2 linked regions of the Geminicoccus roseus DSM 18922 genome follow. The protein of the gene in region 1 interacts with the protein of each later gene in a pairwise test. Links are inferred from orthologs where the notes say so. Each region holds a gene or a part of one and is shown on either strand. Other genes may lie near its edges.

Region 1 (8,140 bases):
GCAAGGGCAACGCGTCGCGCCCGGACGCCCTGCGCGAGCAGGTGCTGGCGGGTGCCTGCGGGCTGAAGCTGCACGAGGACTGGGGCACCACGCCGGCCGCCATCGATTGCTGCCTGTCCGTCGCCGACGAGATGGACGTCCAGGTCCTGATCCACACCGACACGCTCAACGAGAGCGGCTTCGTCGAGGACACGGTCGCCGCCTTCAAGGGCCGCACCATCCACACCTTCCATACCGAGGGTGCGGGCGGTGGCCATGCCCCGGACATCATGAAGGTGGCGAGCCTTCCCAACGTCATCCCGAGCTCGACCAACCCGACGCGGCCCTACACGGTGAACACGCTGGACGAGCATCTCGACATGCTCATGGTCTGCCACCACCTGGACAAGCGCATTCCCGAGGACGTGGCGTTCGCCGAAAGCCGGATCCGCAAGGAAACCATTGCTGCGGAGGACATCCTCCACGACCTGGGCGCGCTCTCGATCATCTCCTCGGACAGCCAGGCCATGGGCCGGGTCGGCGAGGTGATCACCCGCACCTGGCAGACCGCGCACAAGATGAAGGTCCAGCGCGGCCGGCTGGCTGGGGAAACCGGCGACAACGACAACCTGCGCGTGCGCCGCTACATCGCCAAGTACACGATCAACCCGGCCATCGCGCAGGGGATCTCCCGGCATGTGGGCTCGGTCGAGGTCGGCAAGCTCGCCGACCTGGTGATCTGGAAGCCCGGCTTCTTCGGCGTGAAGCCGGACGTGGTGCTGAAATGCGGCACGATCGCGGCGGCGATGATGGGCGATCCCAACGCCTCGATCCCGACCCCGCAGCCCAGCCACACGCGGCCGATGTTCGGCGCGTTCGGCCGCTCCCTCACCGAGAGCGCCGTCATGTTCGTGTCGAAGGCGGCGATGGAGGACGGCCTTCCGGACCGGCTGGGCGTCGCCAAGACCTATCTGCCGGTGGAGGACACGCGCGGCGGCATCGGCAAGGCGGCGATGAAGCTGAACGATGCCACTCCGGTGATCGAGGTCGACCCGGAGACCTACCAGGTCCACGCCGACGGCGAGCTTCTCACATGCCAGCCGATGGCCGTCCTGCCGATGGCGCAGCGCTACTTCCTGTACTGACCCGGTTCCCACCCAGCATTTACCCAGCACAGGAGAGGTTGTCTTGGCACGTCGGCTCGTGGAGCACGCGCCCTCTGGCGAATGGCCGAGGGATGACGAGGTCGGCACGCTCACGCTGCCCTATGACGACCGCCACCGCCGCCGGGTGCGGCTGACCACCGACCAGGGCGACGAGGTCCTGCTCGACCTGCCGCGCGCGGTGGCGCTGGAGGAGGACGACGGCCTGATGTGCGAGCTGGGCGGCTGGTTTCGGGTGATCGCCGCCGCCGAGCCGGTCCTGGAGGTGGAAGGAAAGGACGCCACCCATCTGGCCCGGCTGGCCTGGCACCTGGGCAACCGCCACACCCCCACGGAGATCCGGCCGAACGTGCTGCGGGTACGGCAGGATCACGTGCTGGAAGCCATGCTGAACGGCCTGGGCGGTGCCACGCGCCGTCTGGTCGTGCCGTTCTCGCCGGAACGTGGCGCCTATCACGGCCATGACCATGGCTGATCCCGGCATTTTGCCGGGCCTGGACGAGCGGGCGTTCCTGCGGCTGCTCGCCTGGTCGTCCCCGGCCTTCCCGATCGGCGCGTTCGCGTTCAGCCATGGCCTGGAGACTGCGGTGGAGGAGGGCAGCGTGCGCGATGCCCAGACCTTGCGGCGCTATGTCGGCGCGGTCTGCCGGCACGGCTCGGGCTTCGCCGATGCGGTCCTGCTGGCAAGGGCGCACGACGCCGCCGGCTCGTCCGGGCTCGACGACCTCGTCCTGTTCGGCAACGCCCTGCGCGGGACGGCGGAACTGGCGCTGGAGGCCGGGATGCAGGGCGGGGCGGCGCTGCGGACGCTGCGGCAGGCCTGGCCCCACCCGCATCTGGATCGCCTGGACGCGCTGGTGCGCGAAATGGATGTCGAGCCGGTGCTGCCGGTCGTGAGCGGCGTGGCGGCCGCGGCCCATGGCATCCCGGCCGCCGGCGCCTGCCTCGCCCATCTCGCCGCCTTCGCCTGGAACCTGGTCTCGGCCGGTGTCCGGCTGGTGCCGCTCGGCCAGACCGATGGCCAGCGGGTCACCGCCCTGCTGGAGGAGGACCTGCCGGGCATCGTGGCGCTGGCGCTGGCTACCCCGATCGACGACCTGTTCGTCAGCGCCCCCATGGTCGATCTTCTCTCGATCTCCCACGAAACCCAGTACACGAGGTTATTCCGTTCATGAGCGGCCACGGTCCACTTCGCGTCGGCATCGGCGGCCCGGTCGGCTCCGGCAAGACCGCGCTCACGGAGCAGCTCTGCAAGCTCCTGCGCGACCACTATGCCATCGCCGCGATCACCAACGACATCTACACCAAGGAGGACGCCGAGATCCTGACCCGGTCCGGGGCGCTTGCCGCCGACCGGATCATGGGTGTGGAGACCGGCGGCTGCCCGCACACCGCCATCCGGGAGGACGCCTCGATCAACCTGCGGGCCGTCGACCTGATGTGCCAGCGCTTCCCGGACCTGGAGGTCCTGTTCATCGAGAGCGGCGGGGACAACCTTGCCGCGACTTTCAGCCCGGAACTGGCGGACATCGCCATCTACGTGATCGACGTGGCGGCCGGCGAGAAGATCCCGCGCAAGGGCGGCCCCGGCATTACCCGCTCCGACCTCCTGGTGATCAACAAAATCGATCTGGCGCCCCTGGTCGGGGCGTCGCTGGCGGTCATGAACCGGGATGCTGCGAAGATGCGCGGAAAGCGACCGTTCGTGTTCACCCAGATCAAGGACAGCGCAGGCGTCGAGGAGGTCGCGGCGATGCTTCTGGCGCTGGGCGGGCTGCCCTGGCGCCTGGCGGAGGCGCCGATCGGCATCGAGGCGCGCAACCGGCTGGCCCTGGAGGCCGAGGCCTCGCCCGCCTGACCCGGCGGGACCAGTTGTCGAGAAAGAACGCGGCCGTTCACTCCTCGTTCATTGATCCGTGCGATGCTCTCGAGGGTCGATCGCCTTGACGAGAGCCGCGGTTGCGCCGACCCTGCGTACCATATTCGCCCCATGGACGCGGCCCCGTGTCGCAGAACGGCGTGCGCGGTATTTGGATTGGCGGCGCTGTGGCTACTTGCGCAGCGGAGGCTGACCCGGGTCGGCAGAGAGTGGATTTCAAAGCGGTTCATGCGTCTTAGAAAGAAGCAGCGTCTCTACGTGGTCCTGGGAAGCCTCGTTCTGCTCGGCGGGGCGGCTGCCCTGGTGCTGACCGCGCTCGACCAGAATGTCGCGTTCTTCGTCACTCCCAGCCAGATTGCGGCGAACGAGGTGCCCAGCGCCCGCAACTTCCGGATCGGCGGCCTGGTGGTGGCCGGCAGCGTCGAGCGCGGCGACGATGGCAGCGTCCGCTTCCGGCTGACCGACACCAAGAACGAGGTGGCGGTCCAGTATGCCGGCGTGCTGCCGGACCTGTTCCGCGAGGGGCAGGGGATCGTGGCGCAGGGCGAGCTCGAGCCGGGCGGCCTGTTCCGCGCCCGCGAGGTCCTGGCCAAGCACGACGAGAACTACATGCCCAAGGAAGTGGTCGACTCGCTGAAGGCCAGCGGCGTGTGGCAGCACGAGGGGGAGGCGCCCGGCTCATGATCCCGGAACTCGGCCATCTGGCGCTGGTCCTCGCTCTCGTTCTGGCCTGCGTCCAGGGGACGCTACCGCTCCTGGCCGCGCACCGGGGTGACGCTGTCGGCATGCGCCTCGCGGTGAGCAGCGCCATCGGCCAGTTCGTGATGGTTTCCCTGGCCTTCGGGGCGCTGACCTGGGCCTATGTCGTCTCCGACTTCTCGGTGGTCAATGTCGCGGCGAACAGCCACTCCACCAAGCCGCTGATCTACAAGATCAGCGGCGTCTGGGGCAATCACGAGGGCTCGCTGCTGCTCTGGGTCTGGATCCTGGCGATCTTCGGCGCGATGGTGGCAGGCCTTGGCGGCAACCTGCCGCTGCCGTTCAAGGCGCGGGTGCTGGCCGTCCAGGGCATGATCGGCGCCGGCTTCCTGGCGTTCGTGCTGTTCACGTCCAATCCGTTCCTGCGGCTGGATCCGGCCCCGCTCGACGGCAACGGTCTCAATCCGATCCTGCAGGATCCCGGCCTCGCGATGCATCCGCCGATGCTCTACCTGGGCTATGTCGGCCTCTCCACCGCGTTCAGCTTCGCGATGGCGGCGCTGATCGAGGGGCGGGTCGATGCCGCCTGGGCGCGCTGGCTGCGCCCTTGGGTCCTGGCCGCCTGGGCCGCGCTGACCTTCGGCATCGCGCTCGGCTCCTGGTGGGCCTACTACACGCTCGGCTGGGGCGGCTGGTGGTTCTGGGACCCGGTGGAGAACGCCTCCTTCATGCCCTGGCTGGCCGCGACCGCGCTGCTGCATTCGGCGATCGTGGTGGAGAAGCGCGACACGCTGAAGGCATGGACCATCCTCCTGGCGATCCTGTCCTTCGCCCTGTCCCTGCTCGGGACCTTCCTGGTGCGCTCCGGGGTGCTGACCTCGGTGCACGCCTTCGCCTCCGACCCCACGCGCGGGATCTTCATCCTCGCCCTGCTGCTGGCCGCGATCGGCGGCGCCTTCTCCATGTTCGCCTGGCGGGCGCCGGTCCTTCGGGCGAGCGGCAGCTTCGCGCCGATCAGCCGCGAGAGCGGCCTGCTCCTGAACAACGTCCTGCTCGCGACCGGGACCGGGACGGTGCTGCTCGGCACGCTCTATCCCCTGATCCTGGACACGGTCGGGGGGCCGAAGATCTCGGTGGGCCCGCCCTATTTCGACGCGACCTTCGTGCCGCTGATGGTGCCGCTCCTGCTGGCCGCCCCGGTGGGCACCCTGCTCGCCTGGAAGCGGGGCGATCTTCCTGGCGTGCTGCAGCGCCTGGGCGTGGCGTTCCTGGCCGTGCTGGTGGCCGTGGGCGTCTGGCTGCTCGCGCAGGGCATGCAGCATCTGGCGGCGGGGCTTGGGCTCGGGCTGGCGGTCTGGCTGGTCATGGGCTCCCTGGTCGATCTGGCCGAGCGGATCGCCCTGTTCCGAGCACCTCTGGCCCAGTCCTGGCGCCGCCTGCGCGGCCTGCCCCGCTCGGCGCTGGGCGTGGTCGTGGCCCATGCCGGGGTGGGCCTGCTGGTGCTGGGGATCACCGGGGCTACCGCCCTGCGCGAGGAGCGCATCGCGGCGCTGGCGATGGGCGAGACGGTGGGGCTGGCAGGGGCGGAAGTGCGGCTGGTCGAGGTGCACGAGGAGCCCGGGCCCAACTATGTCGCGACCATCGGCACCTTCCGCACCGAGAAGGCCGGCCGGGTGCTGCACGACATCCGCTCGGAGAAGCGGTTCTACCCGGTGGAAGGCTCCCCCACCACCAAGCCCGGGATCGTCACCTCGGCGCTCGGCGACTACTACTACGTGCTGGGCGACCAGGCCGGCGACGGCCGGTGGACGGTCCGCCTCTACCATGAGCCGCTGGTTGTCTGGATCTGGTGGGGAGCCGGCGTGATCGGCCTGGGTGGCCTCATCAGCCTCTCCGACCGCAGGCTGCGGGTCGGCGCCCCGGCTCCGGCCAGGCGGCGGAACATGATCAGCAAGGGTGCGACGGCTTGAGCATCGACAACAAGGCGCAACGGGATGGCGCGTCCGACGCTTTGGGAAAGCCGGCTCAGAGACTGCCGCGCCGGGGGCTGCTTGCGTTCATCCCGCTCGTCCTGGTCCTGCTGCTGGGCGGCGTGTTCTGGCTGAACATGGGCAAGGACCCGGCGGAACTTCCCTCGGCGCTGGTCGGCAAGCCGGTCCCGACCTTCACCCTGCCGCCGCTGCCCGGGCGTTCCGACGGACTGAGCGATGCCGACCTGCGGACGGGCGAACCGAAGCTGGTCAATGTCTTCGCCTCCTGGTGTGTGCCCTGCCAGATCGAGCACCCGGTGCTGATGCGGCTGAAGGAGGAAGGCATCCCGATCGAGGCGATCAACTACAAGGACGATCCGGCCAAGGCGGAAGCCTTCCTGGCGAGGCTGGGCGATCCTTATGCCGGCATCGGCGCCGATCGCGACGGGCGGGTTGCCATCGAGTGGGGTGTCTACGGCGTGCCGGAGACGTTCGTGATCGATGGCGAGGGGACCATCCTGCTGCGGTTTCCGGGGCCGCTGACGCCGGAGATCTACGAGGACCGGATCCGGCCGGCGCTGGACAAGGCGGCGGGATGACCGGGGCGCTCCGCACCCTTCTGCTCGCCATCCTGGTGGCCCTGGCGAGCCTCGGCCTGCCGGGGCCGGCGCCCGCCGCCATATCGCCGGCCGAGCAGCTCGCCGATCCGGCCCAGGAGGCGCGTGCGCGGGCACTCGGGCAGGAACTGCGCTGCCTCGTCTGCCAGAACCAGTCGATCGATGACAGCGACGCCGACCTGGCCAAGGACCTGCGGCGGGTGGTGCGGGAGCGGATCGAGGCGGGCGACAGCGACCGGGAGATCCTGGACTATCTCACCGACCGCTACGGCGAGTTCGTGCTGCTGCGTCCGCCGGTGAGCCGCGCCACCTGGGTGCTCTGGTTCGGCCCGCTGGTGCTCCTGGTCGTGGCAGTGCTGACCGCCCTGGTGTGGCGCCGCCGCCAGGTCGCGACGGCGGAGCTTGGCTGGACCGAAAGCGAGCAGATCCGGCTCGATCAGGCTCTGTCCGAGATGGAAGGCGAGGTCACGCCACGCACCGAGCCGCGCGCCCGGTCATGATGGAACCGCTGTTCGTCCTGCTGGCGCTGGCGATCCTGGCCGTGGTCGCACTCTGCGTGCTCTGGCCGCTGCGCGGCGATGCCGTTCCGGCGGACCGCCGGCAGCACGATCTTCTGGTCTATCGGGACCAGCTGGCCGAGGTGGATCGCGACCAGGCGCGCGGCCTGATCGCGGCCGACCAGGCCGAGGCGGCCCGGGTCGAGATCCGCCGGCGCATCCTGCGCGCCGGCACACCCGCCGCACCGGCCTCGCCATCGCCTGGCCACCGGCCGCACCGGCCGGGAAAGGGGGCGAGGCTGATCGTCGGCGGACTGGCGGCGGCGGTCCCGGCGTTCGCCCTCCTGACCTACCTGTCGCTCGGCCGGCCGGACCTGCCATCCCTGCCGTTCGCGGCGCGGCCGGAGGCTCCGGTAGCCGACCGGCTGCCCGCCCTGCGCGAGGAGGCGGCCGCTCTGTCCGCCCGGCTGGAAAAGGCGCCCCAGGATGTCGGGGGATGGCTGCAGCTGGCCCGGCTGCAGGCCGAGCTCGGCGAGATGGATCAGGCGGTCCGGACGGTGCGCCGGGCCCGGCAGCAGGCGCCTGGCGACGATCAGGTCGTCGTGGAACTGGCCAACCTGCTGACCTCCGCTGCCGGCGGCATGGTGACGCCGGAGGCGCGGGAGCTGTTCGAGCAGTCGCTGGCTGCGGCAGGCAGCGAGGATGCAGCCGATCCCCGGACCGTCTACTTCCTGGGCGTCGCCGACGCGCAGGAAGGCGACCTGCCGGCGGCGATCGAGCGCTGGAAGAGGCTGCTGGCCCGGGCACCCGCCGAGGCACCCTGGCGTGAACAGCTGGCCGAATCCATCCAGGTCGCGGCCCGGGAGGCCGGGATGGATGTCGGGGATCTGGGAGGCGGGCAGGCGACCGGTCCAGCCATGCCCAGTTCCGAGGACGTCGCCGCCATGGCCGCGCTCACGCCCGAGGAGCGTGCCGACCGGATCAGGTCGATGGTCGAGGGGCTCGATGCCCGGCTCCAGGAGGAACCGGACGACGTGGATGGCTGGCTGCGCCTGGGGCGGGCGCGGGCGGTGCTGGGCGAGCAGGAGGAAGCCGTGGCGGCCTATGAGAAGGCAGCGGCGCTCAGGCCGGATGATCCGGCCATCCTGGCCGCCCTCGGCACGGTGCTGATCACCCGTACCCACGAGCCCACCGGGCTTCCACTGGTGGACGCGCGCGCCAAGGCGGTGTTCGAGCGCCTGGACAGGCTGGCACCCACCGACCCGCAGCCAGCCTGGTTCCTGGGTCTGGCGGCGGCCCAGGCCGGCGACCGGGCGGCTGCCCGCGCCCATTGGCT
Region 2 (7,925 bases), 2.0 Mb from region 1 along the record:
CGGCCCTGGTCGACGATGGCGATCCGGTCGCACAGTTCCTGGGCTTCCTCCAGGTAGTGGGTGGTCAGGACGATGGTGACCCCCTGTTCGTTCAGGTCGCGCATGTAGCGCCAGAGCGAGCGGCGCAGCTCGACATCGACCCCGGCGGTCGGCTCGTCCAGCACCACGACCGGCGGGCGGTGCACCAGCGCCTTGGCGACCAGCAGCCGCCGGCGCATGCCGCCGGACAGGGTGCGGGCATAGGCATCGGCCTTGTCGGCCAGCCCGACCGCCTCCAGGAGCTCGTCGGTGATCCGGTCCTTGGCCGGGACACCGTACAGGCCGGCCTGCAGGTCGAGCGCTTCACGGGGCGTGAAGAACGCGTCCAGATTCAGCTCCTGCGGCACGATCCCGATGGCGCGCCGGGCCAGGCGCGGCCGCCGGTCCAGGTCGATCCCGAAGATCTCGACCTGCCCCTCGGTCTTGTTCACCAGGCCGGCCAGGATGTTGATCATGGTCGACTTGCCGGCGCCGTTCGGCCCGAGCAGGGCGAAGAACGAGCCGCGCGGCACGGTCAGGTCGACCTGATGCAGCGCCCGCTTGTCCGGCCGCTTGCCGCCGCCCCGGTAGATCTTGCCCAACCCCTTGATCGAGAGCGCGTGGTCGGGCGGTGCGATCGCCATCTGCAGTTGTCTCCGTCGTCTGGCACCGTCTATATCGCGCGCTGCCGGCCGTCGTGGCAAATTCCCGGTGCGTGGCCGAGCAGTTCGTGGCCGGGCGGCGCCGGCAGGGGCCGGCGCCGGAGCGAGCGGCAGATGAGGAGAATGGTCGGGTGACGGACCTGTTTTTGTATGTCGATGGCCGCGAGGTCGTGATCACCGACAGGCTCTATGTCCGCTGCGACGGTGGCGAAGGGTCGCTCGGCCATCCGGTGGAATACATGACGCTCGAGAAGGGTGGCGAGACCACCTGCAAGTATTGCGGCCGCCGCTATGTCCATACCAGCGCCTCCGCCGCCCGGGCGCTGCAGCCCGAGCCGCCGGTAGCGCCGGCCGCTTGACAGGCCTGCCCGGACGTGCGGCGCAGGCGACCTGCAGCATAATGGTCACTAAGCTGATGCAACGTCGGCACAATGCCGGGCGGCCCGCTTGACGGCGATCCTGGCGAGGGCCTTGCTCCGGGCGCATATGCCGGTGGTCGCCACCGCTCGCTGGAGCGGCGATCCGACGTTCCGGTGCTGGCTCCTCGAACGCGGGATCCGTACGTCGTGATGGACCGACGCGTCAGTTTTTCGCCGGACGGCACTGAGCTTGCGTCGGGCAAGCGCCCGCCGGGCCGCCGCTCCGGCCTGGCCCAGCGTGCCGCCCGCAGCCTCGCCGCGGCGCTGCGCAAGGAACGTCCGGCGATCGTTCTCGATGCCGAGGGGCGGGCGCCGCATCTCCACGACCTCCTGATCCCGACCGCGCGCCTGCCGGACGACCAGCGCGACATCCTTCCCGACCGCCCCCGCACCCCGGTCGACGATTCCCTGGCGCTGACCGCCAACTGCTTCCTGCCCTGGATCCGCAATCCGGCCGGGCTGGAGCTCGGCCAGCTCGGCGGGTTCCAGGGTCTGCGCTTCGCGGCGCGCTGCCCGACCGGCATCCGCGGAACCCCGCCGCAGACCGACCTCCTGCTGATCGGACCCAACCGCGTGACCGGCCTGGTCACCCGGGTGACCGAGCACCTGACGGCGCCCAAGACCAAGATCGCGGAGGGCTACGACCAGCCAATGCCGGAGCCGCATCTGGCGGCCTGGCATGAGCTGCTGCTCGAACTGCGCCAGACCCCGCAGATCTTCCGGCTTCTGGACGCGGTCGCCCTGGCCAAGCACGCCATCGGGCTGTCCCGCACCTTCCCGGGCCAGGCGACCGTGCTGGTGTACCTGTTCTGGGAGCCGTCCGACGCCCGCGCCCATCCGGTGTTCGCCGCCCATCGCGCCGAGGTCGAGCTGCTGCGCCGGCGGGTCGAGGCGTCGGGCGTGCCGATGCTGCCGATGAGCCTGCGCGACCTGTGGGACCGGTGGCGCTCCGATCAGGCCGGTCCGGCGCTCCGCGACCACGTGACCGCGCTGGAAGCACGCTACAACGTTGCCATAGGCGAGTGACTGACGGCACCATCTCCTGATGATGTCGAACGATGGGCGATGGACGCCATGATGCCCGACAGCAAGGCGTTGTTCTTCGATCGCCAGGAAGTCCGCTCCGCGGTGGAGCGCGAGGCGGCGATCTTCCATGCACTGCCGGGCCTGCTGCGCCATGCACTGGACAACGCGCCGGGCATGGCCGCGCATCTGGAGGGAGTCGAGCCGGACCAGGTTACCTCGCGCAGTGCCCTGAGCGCCTTGCCGGCGCTGGACCTGGACGCATTGCTCGTTCTTCAGGCGGCCGAACCGCCGTTCGGCGGGCTGGTGGCGACGCCCATCGGCCGGCTCGCCCGGGTCCTGGCCGGCAGCCGCGGCCAGCTCGTGCCCGAGGGGGCACGGGTCGACTACTGGCGGTTCGCCCGCGCCTTCTTCGCCGCCGGCGTCCGGCGGGCCGACCTGGTCTGGAACGCGCTGCCGCATCACCTGGGCGCCCTGGCCGCCATGGCTGAGACGGGGGCGCGCGCGCTGAGCTGCACGGTCGTCCCGGCAGGCCCGGGGATCGATCCCCCCCGGATGGACGCGATCCGGCAGATGCGGCCGAGCGTGTTCGTCGGGGATGTCCCGACGCTGGAGGCTCTCCTGGACGAGCTCGGCCAGGCCCAGCCCTTCCGATGCGCCCTGCTGGTCGGCGACGTTCCCGACCCGGCCTTCCTGGTCGCCGCCTCGGCGATCCATGCCGTGGAGACCTTCTACGTCTACGCCACGGAGGAGATCGGCCTGATCGCCTACGAGACCAATGCCCATGAAGGCCTGGTCGTGGACGAATCGGTGATCGTGGAGCTGATCGCGCCCGGGGGCGACGCGCCGGTCGCCGACGGCGACGAGGGACGGATCGTCGTCACCGCCTTCAACCCGGACTTCCCGCTGGTCCGGCTGCATACCGGCGACCGGGCGCGGGCGATCCTCGGGGAGAGCCCCTGCGGCCGCACCAACCTGCGGATCACGCCGCCCAGTGGCGCCGCCACGGCCGGGGGCAAGGGCTGAACGCGCCGGCGCTGATCGCCCGGGACCTCGTCTCCGCCCGGGCCGGACGGCCGGTGCACGCCCCGGTCGCCTTCGAGCTGGAACCGGGCGACGCGCTCCTGCTGCGCGGGGCCAATGGATCGGGCAAGTCGACCCTGCTGCGCACGCTTGCCGGCTTCCTGCGCCCGGCCGCCGGCACGGCCAGCTGGGCCGGCCAGCCGATCGCCGGACCCGAATGGCAGGCGGCGATCCACTGGGTCGGCCATGCCAACGCCCAGAAGGCCAACCTGACGGTGCGGGAGAACCTGCGGCAGGCGGCCCTGCTGGGGGGTGCTGCCGCCGATCCGGCCCAGGCGGCGTCGGCCTTCGGCCTGGCGCCGCTCCTGGACGTCGTGGTCGGCCGCCTGTCGCAGGGCCAGCGCCGCAGGGCGGCCCTGGCACGGCTGCTGACCGAAGCCCGCCCGGTCTGGCTCCTGGACGAGCCGGGGGTCGGCCTGGATGCCGCCAACGCCCGGCAGCTCGCCCGGCTGATCGGCCGGCATCGCGCCGATGGCGGCATGGTGGTGGTGGCCACCCATGGCGACGTGGTGGTCGAGGACCCGCTGGTGCTGGATCTGTGAGCGCCACGCTGCGCGCGGTGCTGGCGCTGGCCGGCCGCGACCTGACCAGCGCCCTGCGCCGCCCGGGCGACGCGCTGCTGCCGGTTTTGTTCCTGCTGACCGGAACCGCCCTGTTCCCCCTGGGCGTGGGACCGGGTGCGGAGACGCTGGCACGGATCGGCAACGGGGTGATCTGGGTGCTGGCCTTGTTCGCCGTCACCATCGGCACCGACCGGCTGTGGGCCGCCGACCTGGAGGACGGCAGCCTGGAGACGCTGGCCCTGGGCATCCTGCCCCTGGAGGTCGTGGCGCTGGTGCGCAGCGTCGTGCACTGGCTGGTGACGGGGTTGCCGCTGGTCCTGGTCTCGCCCTTCCTGGCCCTTTTGATGCAGCAGGAGCCGGCGGCGATGCTGGTCCTGCCGGCAGCCCTGCTTTTGGGCACCCCGGTGCTGGTGATGATCGGGGGGATCGGCGCGGCGCTGCTGGTCGGCAGCCGCCGCAGCCAGGCGCTCACCGCGCTGCTGGTGCTGCCCCTGCAGATCCCGATCCTGATCTTCGGCGTCGGCGCGGTCGAGACGGTGGTGGGCGGGATCGGCGGCACCGTGCCGTTCCTGATCCTGGGCGCCCTCCTGCTGGCGAGCTTGGCGCTAGCACCGTTCGCCATCGCCGCCGCCCTGCGGCTGGCCCTGGAGTGATGAGCGGGGCGGCCGGCGAGATCGGCCTCGCCGCAGGGGGTCGTCCGCTCTAGATTGCGATCAGCAGCCACCACGAGCCACCTGCCCGTGCACGCCTACGCCAATCCCTTGCGCTTCCAGAAGATCGCCGACGTGGTCCGGCCGTGGACCACGGTCCTCGCCCTGGCCCTGTTTCCGGTCGGGCTGGTCTGGGCGCTGGCGATCGCGCCTGCGGACTACCAGCAGTCCGACGCCTACCGGATCATCTACGTCCATGTCCCGTCGGCGTGGATGAGCATGTTCACCTATCTGATCGTGGCGGTGGGCAGCGCGGTCGCCTTGATCTGGCGCCATCCGCTGGCGGAGATCGCCGCCCGGGCCGCTGCCCCGATCGGCGCCTGCTTCACCGCGATCGCCTTGGTCACCGGCTCGATCTGGGGCCAGCCGATGTGGGGGACCTGGTGGGTCTGGGACGCCCGGCTGACCTCGGTGCTGATCCTGTTCTTCCTCTATCTCGGCTACATTGCGCTCTACGACGCCTTCGAGGACCCGACCCGCGGCGCCCGCGCCGCCTCGATCCTGGCCCTGGTGGGGGTGGTCAACATCCCGATCGTGAAGTTCTCGGTCGACTGGTGGAACACCCTGCACCAGCCCTCCACCGTGCTGCGCATGGACGGGCCGGCCATGGCGCCCTCGATGCTGTGGCCGCTCCTGTTCATGGCCGTCGTGTTCAAGCTGTACCTGGTCAGCGTGCTGCTGATCCGGATGCGCGCCGAGACCGCCGAACGCCGGATCATCGCGATGCGCCGGGCCGAATCGGCTTGACGCGATTGCGCCGCAGCACGACACCCGGCCACATGGGATCCGTTCCAGGGTCCGTGCTAAGCTTTCCAAAACGCGGCGCCCGTATTATCCGCCTGCCGGCATACGGACGCCAGACCGACCTGCCGCCACGAGGAGACCGTTGAAGTGCGAGTTACCGGCCACGACACGTTGAAGGTCCGTCGCTCGCTCGAGGTCGGCGAGCTCTCCTACGACTATTTCAGCATCCCCGAGGCCGCGAAGGAGCTGGGCGACCTGTCCCGCCTGCCGTTCTCGATGAAGGTGCTGCTGGAGAACCTGCTCCGCTTCGAGGACGACCGCACCGTCAAGGTCGCCGACCTGAAGGCGGTGGCGGAATGGCTGAAGGCGCGCTCCTCCAAGCACGAGATCGCGTATCGCCCGGCGCGCGTGCTGATGCAGGACTTCACCGGCGTCCCGGCCGTGGTGGACCTTGCCGCGATGCGCGACGCGATGGTCGCCCTGGGCGGCGACCCGGCCAAGATCAACCCGCTGGTCCCGGTCGACCTGGTGATCGACCATTCGGTCCAGGTCGACGCGTTCGGCACTCCGCGCTCCTTCGAGGAGAACATGGAGCGGGAGTACGAGCGCAACGGCGAGCGCTACCAGTTCCTGCGCTGGGGTGCGGAAGGTTTCGACAATTTCCGCGTGGTCCCGCCCGGCACCGGCATCTGCCACCAGGTCAACCTGGAGCACCTGGCCCAGGTGGTCTGGACCGCGAAGGACGGCAACAAGCAGGTCGCCTATCCCGACACGCTGGTCGGCACCGACAGCCACACCACCATGGTCAATGGCCTGGCCGTGCTCGGCTGGGGCGTGGGCGGCATCGAGGCCGAGGCGGCGATGCTGGGCCAGCCCGTGTCGATGCTGCTGCCCGAGGTGATCGGCTTCAAGCTGACCGGCAAGCTGCCGGAAGGTGCGACCGCCACCGACCTCGTGCTCACCGTCACCCAGATGCTGCGCAAGAAGGGGGTGGTGAACAAGTTCGTCGAGTTCTACGGGCCGGGCCTCGACCACCTGCCGCTCGCCGACCGCGCCACCATCGGCAACATGGCGCCGGAGTACGGCGCCACCTGCGGCTTCTTCCCGATCGACCAGGTCACCATCGACTATCTGAAGCTGACCGGCCGCAAGCCGGAGCGGGTGGCGCTGGTGGAGGCCTATGCCAAGGCCCAGGGCATGTGGCGCGACGCCGACATGCCCGACCCGGTCTTCACCGATTCGTTGGAACTCGACCTGGGCGATGTCGAGCCGTCCCTGGCCGGGCCGAAGCGCCCGCAGGACCGCGTGCCGCTGAAGGCCGCCAAGCAGGGCTTCGAATCGGTCCTGCCGGCCCTGGCGGGCAATGCCCCGCTGGACGCCCGCGCCAAGGTCGCCGGATCCGACCATGCCCTCGGCCATGGCGATGTGGTGATCGCGGCGATCACCTCCTGCACCAACACGTCCAATCCGGGGGTGATGATTGCGGCGGGCCTGGTCGCCAAGAAGGCGGCGGAGCTGGGCCTGACCCGCAAGTCTTGGGTGAAGACCTCGCTGGCGCCAGGCTCCAAGGTGGTCACCGACTATCTGGACGCCGCGGGCCTGACCGAGTCGCTGAACCAGGTCGGCTTCGACCTGGTGGGATATGGCTGCACCACCTGCATCGGCAATTCCGGCCCGCTGCCGGACGAGATCTCCGACGCGGTCACCGAGGGCAAGCTGGTGGTCTCCGCCGTGCTGTCCGGCAACCGCAATTTCGAGGGCCGCATCCACCCGCAGATCAAGGCCAACTACCTGGCCTCGCCGCCGCTGGTGGTGGCCTATGCCCTGGCCGGCTCGATGCTGAAGGACATCACCACCGAGCCGCTGGGCACCGGCAAGGACGGCAAGCCGGTCTATCTAAAAGACGTGTGGCCGACCCCGCAGGAGGTCGACGACGCGGTGCGCATGGCCGTCACCGCCGACATGTTCGCCAGCTCCTATGCGGACGTGTTCGCGGGCGACGAGCGCTGGAAGGCGATCGGCGCCGGCGAGGCCGGCATGACCTATGACTGGCAGGAGGACAGCACCTATGTGCGTCTGCCGCCCTACTTTGAAGGCATGAGCGCCGAGCCGGCGAAGAAGCTCGCCGACATCAAGGGCGCACGCGTGCTGGGCGTGTTCGGCGACAGCATCACCACCGACCATATCAGCCCGGCCGGCAACATCGCCAAGAACGGCCCGGCGGCGCGCTACCTGATGGAGCACGGCGTCGAGCAGCGCGAGTTCAACTCGTTCGGTGCCCGCCGCGGCAACCACGAGGTGATGATGCGCGGCACCTTCGCCAACATCCGCATCAAGAACGAGATGCTGGACGGCAAGGAAGGCGGCTACACCAAGCTGATGCCGGACGGCGCCGAGATGTCGATCTACGACGCCTCGATGGAGTACCAGAAGCGCGGCACGCCGCTGGTGATCTTTGCCGGGCAGGAATACGGCACCGGCTCGTCGCGCGACTGGGCGGCCAAGGGCACCAACCTGCTGGGCGTCAAGGCGGTGATCGCCGAGAGCTTCGAGCGCATCCATCGCTCCAATCTGGTCGGCATGGGCGTCCTGCCGCTGGTCATGTACCCGGGCACCGACCGCAAGACCCTGAAGCTGGACGGCAGCGAGGTGGTCGACGTGGTCGGGCTGGAGAATGGCCTGCGCCCGCTCATGGACGTCACC

Evidence for each region.
Region 2: the proteins of ccmE (region 1) and GEMRO_RS0106805 interact in binary tests that used the Escherichia coli proteins (3 or more experiments, as listed by UniProt). The link is inferred for Geminicoccus roseus DSM 18922 from one-to-one orthologs.

Annotation. Positions count from the first base shown.
Region 1 is NZ_KE386572.1:3,213,199-3,221,338, forward strand. The notes cover bases 1,991-4,977. They hold ccmE (cytochrome c maturation protein CcmE), read left to right. Parts: upstream 1,991-3,249; coding sequence 3,250-3,705; downstream 3,706-4,977. Other genes in these bases: GEMRO_RS0116185 (urease accessory protein UreF), read left to right, coding at 1,991-2,317; ureG (urease accessory protein UreG), read left to right, coding at 2,314-3,000; GEMRO_RS0116200 (heme lyase CcmF/NrfE family subunit), read left to right, coding at 3,702-4,977. Also shown: ureC (urease subunit alpha), read left to right, coding at 1-1,124; GEMRO_RS0116180 (urease accessory protein UreE), read left to right, coding at 1,168-1,617; more of GEMRO_RS0116185, read left to right, coding at 1,604-1,990; more of GEMRO_RS0116200, read left to right, coding at 4,978-5,690; GEMRO_RS0116205 (DsbE family thiol:disulfide interchange protein), read left to right, coding at 5,828-6,289; GEMRO_RS30035 (cytochrome c-type biogenesis protein), read left to right, coding at 6,286-6,807; c-type cytochrome biogenesis protein CcmI, read left to right, coding at 6,804-8,140. UniProt on the Escherichia coli protein: Heme chaperone required for the biogenesis of c-type cytochromes. Transiently binds heme delivered by CcmC and transfers the heme to apo-cytochromes in a process facilitated by CcmF and CcmH.
Region 2 is NZ_KE386572.1:1,206,621-1,214,545, forward strand. Bases 3,595-6,366 are described here. They hold GEMRO_RS0106805 (heme ABC transporter permease), read left to right. Parts: upstream 3,595-4,508; coding sequence 4,509-5,225; downstream 5,226-6,366. Other genes in these bases: ccmA (heme ABC exporter ATP-binding protein CcmA), read left to right, coding at 3,595-3,747; ccmB (heme exporter protein CcmB), read left to right, coding at 3,744-4,421; acnA (aconitate hydratase AcnA), read left to right, coding at 5,370-6,366. Outside these bases: GEMRO_RS0106770 (ABC transporter ATP-binding protein), read right to left, coding at 1-662; GEMRO_RS28080 (zinc-finger domain-containing protein), read left to right, coding at 812-1,039; GEMRO_RS0106785 (hypothetical protein), read left to right, coding at 1,247-2,125; GEMRO_RS28085 (phenylacetate--CoA ligase family protein), read left to right, coding at 2,165-3,148; more of ccmA, read left to right, coding at 3,163-3,594; more of acnA, read left to right, coding at 6,367-7,925. UniProt on the Escherichia coli protein: Required for the export of heme to the periplasm for the biogenesis of c-type cytochromes.